2 regions of the Desulfitobacterium sp. LBE genome follow, and region 2 is predicted to be linked to the other one. Evidence: riboswitches for the same ligand, from Rfam matches in the RefSeq annotation. Region 2 holds a riboswitch; the other holds the start of a gene.
The links. A riboswitch is a leader RNA that binds a small molecule or an ion and turns the genes downstream of it on or off. The one in region 2 is predicted to bind lysine.

Region 1: it holds a riboswitch for lysine, as region 2 does, so the genes downstream of both, DESLBE_RS05315 (transporter substrate-binding domain-containing protein) here and lysA (diaminopimelate decarboxylase) in region 2, are expected to answer to the same signal.

Annotation. Positions count from the first base shown of each region.
Region 1 is NZ_VLKD01000001.1:1,081,595-1,085,009, forward strand. It holds gene DESLBE_RS05305 (amino acid ABC transporter ATP-binding protein) at 1-204, opposite strand, end outside; gene DESLBE_RS05310 (amino acid ABC transporter permease) at 239-1,000, opposite strand; gene DESLBE_RS05315 (transporter substrate-binding domain-containing protein) at 1,138-1,986, opposite strand; lysine riboswitch at 2,108-2,289, opposite strand; gene DESLBE_RS05320 (ferritin family protein) at 2,482-2,976, shown strand; gene DESLBE_RS05325 (DMT family transporter) at 3,155-3,415, shown strand, end outside.
Region 2 is NZ_VLKD01000001.1:3,599,411-3,602,825, reverse strand. It holds gene lysA (diaminopimelate decarboxylase) at 23-1,273, opposite strand; lysine riboswitch at 1,401-1,575, opposite strand; gene DESLBE_RS17150 (hypothetical protein) at 1,653-1,865, opposite strand; gene DESLBE_RS17145 (sulfite exporter TauE/SafE family protein) at 1,948-2,736, opposite strand; gene ybaK (Cys-tRNA(Pro) deacylase) at 2,869-3,348, shown strand.

The DNA.
Region 1 (3,415 bases), 2.5 Mb from region 2:
AATGTTTTCCCCTTTATAGATGATCTGGCCGCCGCTGGGTTTCTCCAAAAGGTTAATGCAGCGCAGCAGGGTGGATTTGCCGGAACCGGATGAGCCGATGATACAGACCACTTCTCCTTTGCGCACGGAAAAATCAATATCCTTCAAGACTTCATTAGAGCCAAAGGATTTGCTTAAATGTTGAACTTCAATGACTTTTGCCAAGTGTGTTCCTCCTTCCTCAATCGGCTCTTGTCCCTCAGGTCTTGGTTCTGCGCAGCATACTCTCGGCAGTCTGCACCTGCATTTGATTCATAATATAGCTTTCCGGTCCATCCATCCTTCTTTCAATATAACGAAGAATGCGCGTTACCGTAAAGGTCATGATGAAGTAGAGGATACAGGCCACAAAGAAGGCTTCAAAGTAGCGGAAGTTGTTCCCGGCGATGGACTTGGTTTGGAAATACAGTTCCGTAACGGAGATAACATTGAGAACAGAGGTATCTTTAATATTGATTACAAATTCATTCCCTGTAGCCGGGAGAATATTGCGGATAACCTGAGGCAATACCACATTGGTCATGGTCTGAATATGATTCATGCCGATGGCATGGGCCGCTTCAAACTGTCCTTTGTCAATGGATATAATGCCGCCGCGGACGATCTCGGCCATATAGGCCCCGGTATTAATAGAAACGATAAAAATTCCCGCAAAGATATGATTCATATGAATGTTAAAAGCTAAGGCGGACCCATAATAAATAACCATAGCCTGAACGATCATGGGGGTTCCCCGGAAAAACTCAATATAGCTTGCCAAAAGAGCATTGACCACTTTCAGCAAAATGCGTTTAATCCCCCGTTCCGGCATGGGGATAGTGCGTATAACACCGATAATAAGTCCGATGAGAGAGCCAATGATGGTACCGATGATGGAGATTAAAAGGGTGAACCCTGCTCCGCGCAGAAACATGGGCCAGTTTTCGGTCAAAATGCGTATGATCCAATCTAAGCTCATCATTCTCCTCCTTACAAAAATATCACTAACCCCATAGTTGATGAGGCATTTTCAAAAAACAGGACAAAACCGACTGCATTGAATGTAGCCGGTTTTATAAAACATTATTCCCTGTGGAGCAAAATGTCCTTTAATTCGTCTTAGTTAGCTGCCGGTTGGTTCTTAATCGCATTATCCATGATTTGGATACGCTCTGCTTCAGGGATCCCTTTTAAGATCTCATTGATTTTAGCAGTGAGTTCGCTGCCCTTTTTCACCCCTACGGCAATGGCCGTATCCTCAGGATCGGTTTGGAATCCATCAGTGAATTCAACCATTTTGAAATCGCTGTTGGCCGCTTGAGCGCTGACCCCTTCTGGGCGCTCGGAAACATAGCCGTCGATCATGCCTGACTGTACCGCTACCCGCATCGCCGGGAAGTTATCCATAGCGGTTTGTTTGGAAACTCCTGGGATTTGGTCAATAACACCATAGTGGAAGGTGTTTAACTGAGCCGTAATTTTAGCCCCATTAAAGTCTTTAAGAGAGGTGGCGTTTTCATATTTGCTGCCGCTCTTGACCACTATAACCAGATCGGACTGGTAATAAATATCGGAGAAATCAATGGTTTCTTTCCGTTCTGCAGTCGGGGACATACCGGCGATAATCGCGTCGATTTTTCCGGAAGTTAAAGCAGGAACAAGACCATCCCATTCGGTTTTAACAATGACCAGTTCTTTGCCTAATCCTGCGGCAATTTTCTTGGCAATCTCCACATCGTAGCCACCGGCATATTCAGCACCGCCATCAATTTTGACTCCACCGTTGGCATCATTCATTTGCGTCCAGTTAAAGGGTGCATAGCCTGCCTCTAAGCCGACTTTAAAAGTACCCCCTTCATTCCCTGCTGCCGGTGTTTGAGTATTTCCCTGGCTGCTTGAACCGCAGCCTGTGGCCAGCAGCATGACAGAAAGCAACCCTGCCATCACTATTGATAATTTTCTTTTCATTGGAACCTCTCCTTCTTCTCTTTACCTTTTTCATAATATTAAAAATTGTAAAAAATAAATGAGACCTGAGTTGGTACTCAGGCCGCAAAAGTCATATTGCTCCTAAACCCCTCTTTTCCCCCGCCGAGATAGCACAACTCAATAAACCGGGACGTCTATTGAGACAGTTCTGCAGTTGTTCACTGCAGACCCAGCCCATAATACCGAGCGTATTAAAAGCTTCGGCGATATTTCCTTCTCCTTGTTTTCCTCGCTGCTCATGCTCCAAAAAGGACTGTTAAATATCGCACCTCTACCTCACCTGAAAAGTGAGGTTCACTATGAATTTATCTTCAGTCTACAATAACATTAGACAGCTTGTCAACCCGAACCGGTTTTGTATTATGTACTCATCAACTATTTCTTTAGAGGAAATTTAATGAAATTGTAGAATCTAGTTTATACTAGAGAAAATCAAGCACTCTCTAAATTATATTAAGAATTGGAGGATCAACAATGAGCGAACAAAAAACATTAAAGCATCTTATGGATGCCTTTGCCGGTGAATCACAAGCTAATCGGAAGTACCTGGCTTATGCCAAAAAGGCCGAAAAAGAGGGTAAACTCAACGCCGCCAAACTCTTTCAGGCAGCTGCTGACGCTGAGACCCTGCATGCCCACAGAGAGTTGGAGCTCGCCGGTAAAGTAGGTTCCACCGTGGATAATCTGAAAGATGGCATCGCCGGTGAAACCTATGAGTTTGAAAGCATGTACCCTGATTTTATTAAAGTTGCCGAAGCAGAAGGCAATAAAGCTGCTGTAACCACCTTTACTTTTGCTATGAAAGCAGAAGAAGTCCATGCCAAGCTCTATAAAGAGGCTTTGGAGAATTTAGACTCAACGGAAGAGGTATTCTATTATCTCTGTCCCGTCTGCGGCAACATCGAAAAATACATCCCCGAAAAATGTTCCATCTGTAATGTTCCCGGGGATAAATTTATTAAATACTAAACCGAATCCGGCTTTACCGATAAGCACGGGCCGCCCGCCAGGGACTCGTGCTTTTTTTATTATCCATGACTTTTATGCCATGGTTTGTATCTGTCCTTCAAGGCTTGAAAAGTCTCGGTCACCCCGCCTATAATTAGATTATACTGAACAGGTGATCGCTTGAAGGAGTTGTGTTTCATTGACATCAAAAAAGACTTCGGCCATTTTCTTTGCCATCCTTGCCGCCTTGCTTTTCGGAATCAGTTCTCCTGTATCCAAACTCCTGCTGACGAAAATCTCCCCCACCATGATGGCTGCCCTTCTCTATCTGGGAGCGGGGCTGGGGATGTGTGTTGTTCGCTTATTGAACCATCGCCAAGGAACGGAGGTTAAGGAGGCCCGCATCACCCAGAAAGATTTTCCTTATGTCTTAGCCATGATCATCCTGGATATTGCCGCG
Region 2 (3,415 bases):
GAACCCGCGCCCCGCTTAAGAACTATAGCTCACTGAAATCCAAGGTGGCAAAATAATCCTCCAGTGTTTCCGCCCGGCGGATCAGCTTCACACTGCCATCAGCCTGCAGCAATAACTCAGCATGACGCAGCTTGCCATTGTAGTTGAAGCCCATGGCATGCCCGTGAGCACCGGTATCATGAATCACCAGAATATCCCCGATCTCGATTCTGGGCAGTTCCCGGTCCACGGCAAACTTATCGTTGTTCTCACATAAGCTTCCGGTCACATCATAGATGTGGTCCTCAGGCAGGTCTTCCTTACCCATGACGGTGATATGGTGATAGGCGCCGTAGATTCCCGGGCGCATCAGATCGGACATGCTGGCATCGACACCGATATAATTTTTATACGTATCCTTGCGATGAAGGACTTTGGTCACCAAATAGCCATAAGGTCCCGTTATCATGCGGCCGCATTCCAGGCAGATGCGCAGGGGATCTAAGCCTTTGGCGACGATCTTCTCTTCGTAAACTTTGCGGACACCTTCTCCGATAGTTTCCAGATTGACCGGCTCTTGTTCCGGACGGTAGGGGATGCCGATTCCGCCGCCAAAATTCACAAATTCCAGGCGGATTCCCAGTTTTTCTTTCAGCTCTATGGCCAGATCAAACATCATCTCTGCTGTCTCGATGAAGAAATCCGGGTTCAGTTCATTGGAGATGATCATAGTATGGAGTCCGAAACGCTTCACCCCTTTGTCACGAACGATCTCGTAAGCCTGGAATAACTGTTCCTTGGTCAAACCATATTTGGATTCTTCGGGGTTGCCGATAATGGCATTCCCCGCCCGCAGAGAACCGGGATTATAGCGGAAGGAGAGCACCTCCGGCAGGCCGGTATGCTTTTCCAGATAATCAATATGGGTAATATCATCTAAATTGATGATCGCCCATAAATCCTTTGCTTTTTGAAATTCCTCAGCAGGGGTATTGTTGGAGGTAAGCATAATGTTCTCCTCGGTGATCCCCGCTTTTTCCGCCAGGATCAGTTCCGCCAAAGAACTGCAGTCGGCCCCGAAATCCTCTTCCCCCAGGATCTTCAGAATATAGGGATTAGGAAGAGCTTTGACGGCAAAATACTCCTTAAACCCCGGCGCCCAGGCAAATGCTGCCTGCAGTCTTTGGGCGTTTTTGCGAATGGCTTCCTCATCATAAATATGAAAAGGGGTACCATAGTCCTCCATGATCTTCTGCAACTGCTCTTGATTAAAAGGTAAGTTTTTTACTGCCATATTCTGATCCTCCCCTATATACTATAGACTACCCACCGCTAGAGATTTTAAAGTTTGGTTGCAAAAAAACGGCTGCGAGTCCCCTCGCAACCGTTTTTTAAGGCAAAATCAGCTTAAGCCTCAAACTTCACGAGATAGCACTCCACCGGAGTCCCGGTGACAGTCTTACATTTTTTCAATGGAAGACCAGCTAAGACCCTTTGTCCTGGGCCTTTGCTTCGGCAGCGATTCCTTTCCTTATCCGTCCTAGCCTGACCCGCTCGGGATAATTACTCTTAATACACTGCGCCTCTATCATTCACTCTATGAATTATCTATACATTATGGAACAAGATGTTACCCTTGTCAATACATTGCTTCTGTATACATTGCCCTGCCTTTATTTTTTCTCATTCTGCAGATTTTCCATAACCCCCCGATTATGAAAAACATCCTCCACCTCTAAGGTAATCTGGCCGCCTTTGCTGCTGTCTTTGGGCTGCCCGCCATAATCCATGGCCTGTGAGCCGGACTCTTGGGTCTGACTGATCACACCTGCCGGCTCCCATAATTGGCGTTTCAGCTCTTTGCCGGTATTCTTCTGGTCGTTCATCCGGGATTCCTCCTTTTATCCTGACCAAATCATGGTCTTGCCTATTCTGTCTTTAGAGTACCCGGAATCAACCAAAATCATGTCAAAAAAACAGTCCCTTCAGCGGCTCAGTAAGGGAAGTCACGCCGATGATGAAAAGCAATCCATAGACCAGCTTCTTGAATTGAGCTTCGTTGATTTTCTTTCTAAAAGGCTGACCGGCCACATAGCCAAGGACAACCGCCAAAATCATACTGACAAGGGTGATGCCAAAGGGAAGGGTGAAGCTTTCTCGAAACACAAGAATTTTTAAAGCGCTGGTCATAGCGTATTGAAAAAAGAAAAAGGTAACGGTGGTTGCCTGGAAGACATCCTTGGTCAGATGCTTGATGAGCAACGCGACAATGGGGGGGCCGGGAATGGCCGCCAGGCCGTTGAGCAAACCTGAAGAAAAAGCAACCATGACAAATCCCTTGGAGGATGCATTGATATCCCCTTCCTCAGGAACTTTCTTCTCAAGGGCACTGCTTTTGAGCTGCACCCATTGATAGGCAACATAGCCGATAAGGATAATTCCCACCATCCCTTTTATGTACATTTCATTCATATACCCACTCAGGACAACACCCAGGGCCAATCCGGGAATCCCTATAAGCAAAAGCCGGAGGACTAAATCCCGGCGGACTAAGCGCCGCATTTGGAACCCCTGCACCGAGGAACCCATCATGGATAAAATCATTCCCGCCAAAAGAGCTTGTTGGCTGGGCAAAACAAAAAGGAGCAGAGGTACCGCCACCAGCCCGAACCCAAACCCTGTCAAAACCTGAATAAAGGTTGCAAAGAACGTAATTCCACTCATGGCGAGCCATAATTCCCATGATAACATCTCCACACAAACACCCTCTTTAATCTAAACTTAATCTATTTATGACCCTCTGCTTTATGAGTATTCCCTTTTCTTCTCTGAATCTTGACAGCATTCCCTGTATTTCCTATAGTGAGTTAAGAAGGAAAGGTGATTCTTATGGCTCAAAAAACCAACGCCGCCCGCATCCTCGATCAAGCCGGTATAGCCTATGAATTAATCCCCTATGAGGTGGATGAAGCGGATCTTTCCGCCACTACCGTCGCCCAAAAGGTAAACATGCCTCCTGAATTAATCTATAAAACCCTGGTAACCCGAGGAGATAAAACAGGCATTCTGATCGCCTGCATCCCTGCCCATTATGAGCTGAACCTTAAGGCCCTCGCCCAAGTGAGCGGCAACAAGAAAATGGAAGTGGTTCCTCTCAAAGAAGTTCAGCCCCTGACCGGTTATATACGGGGAGGGGTCTCTCCTTTAGGAACTAAAAAAAAATACCCCGTCTATTTTCAGGAAGATATGCTCCAGCACGAGAAAATTGCCGTAAGTGCCGGGACGCGAGGCTTGCAGATCCTTGCTCTGTCTCAGGACCTGCTCAGGATCACCCAGGGCAAGGTTGGGCCCATCGCTCATCCTGCCTGAATCATCATTAATCTTCTCCCCACACCCTGAACTCCCTCCTCTTTGTATGAAGACGGACAAGAGGTAA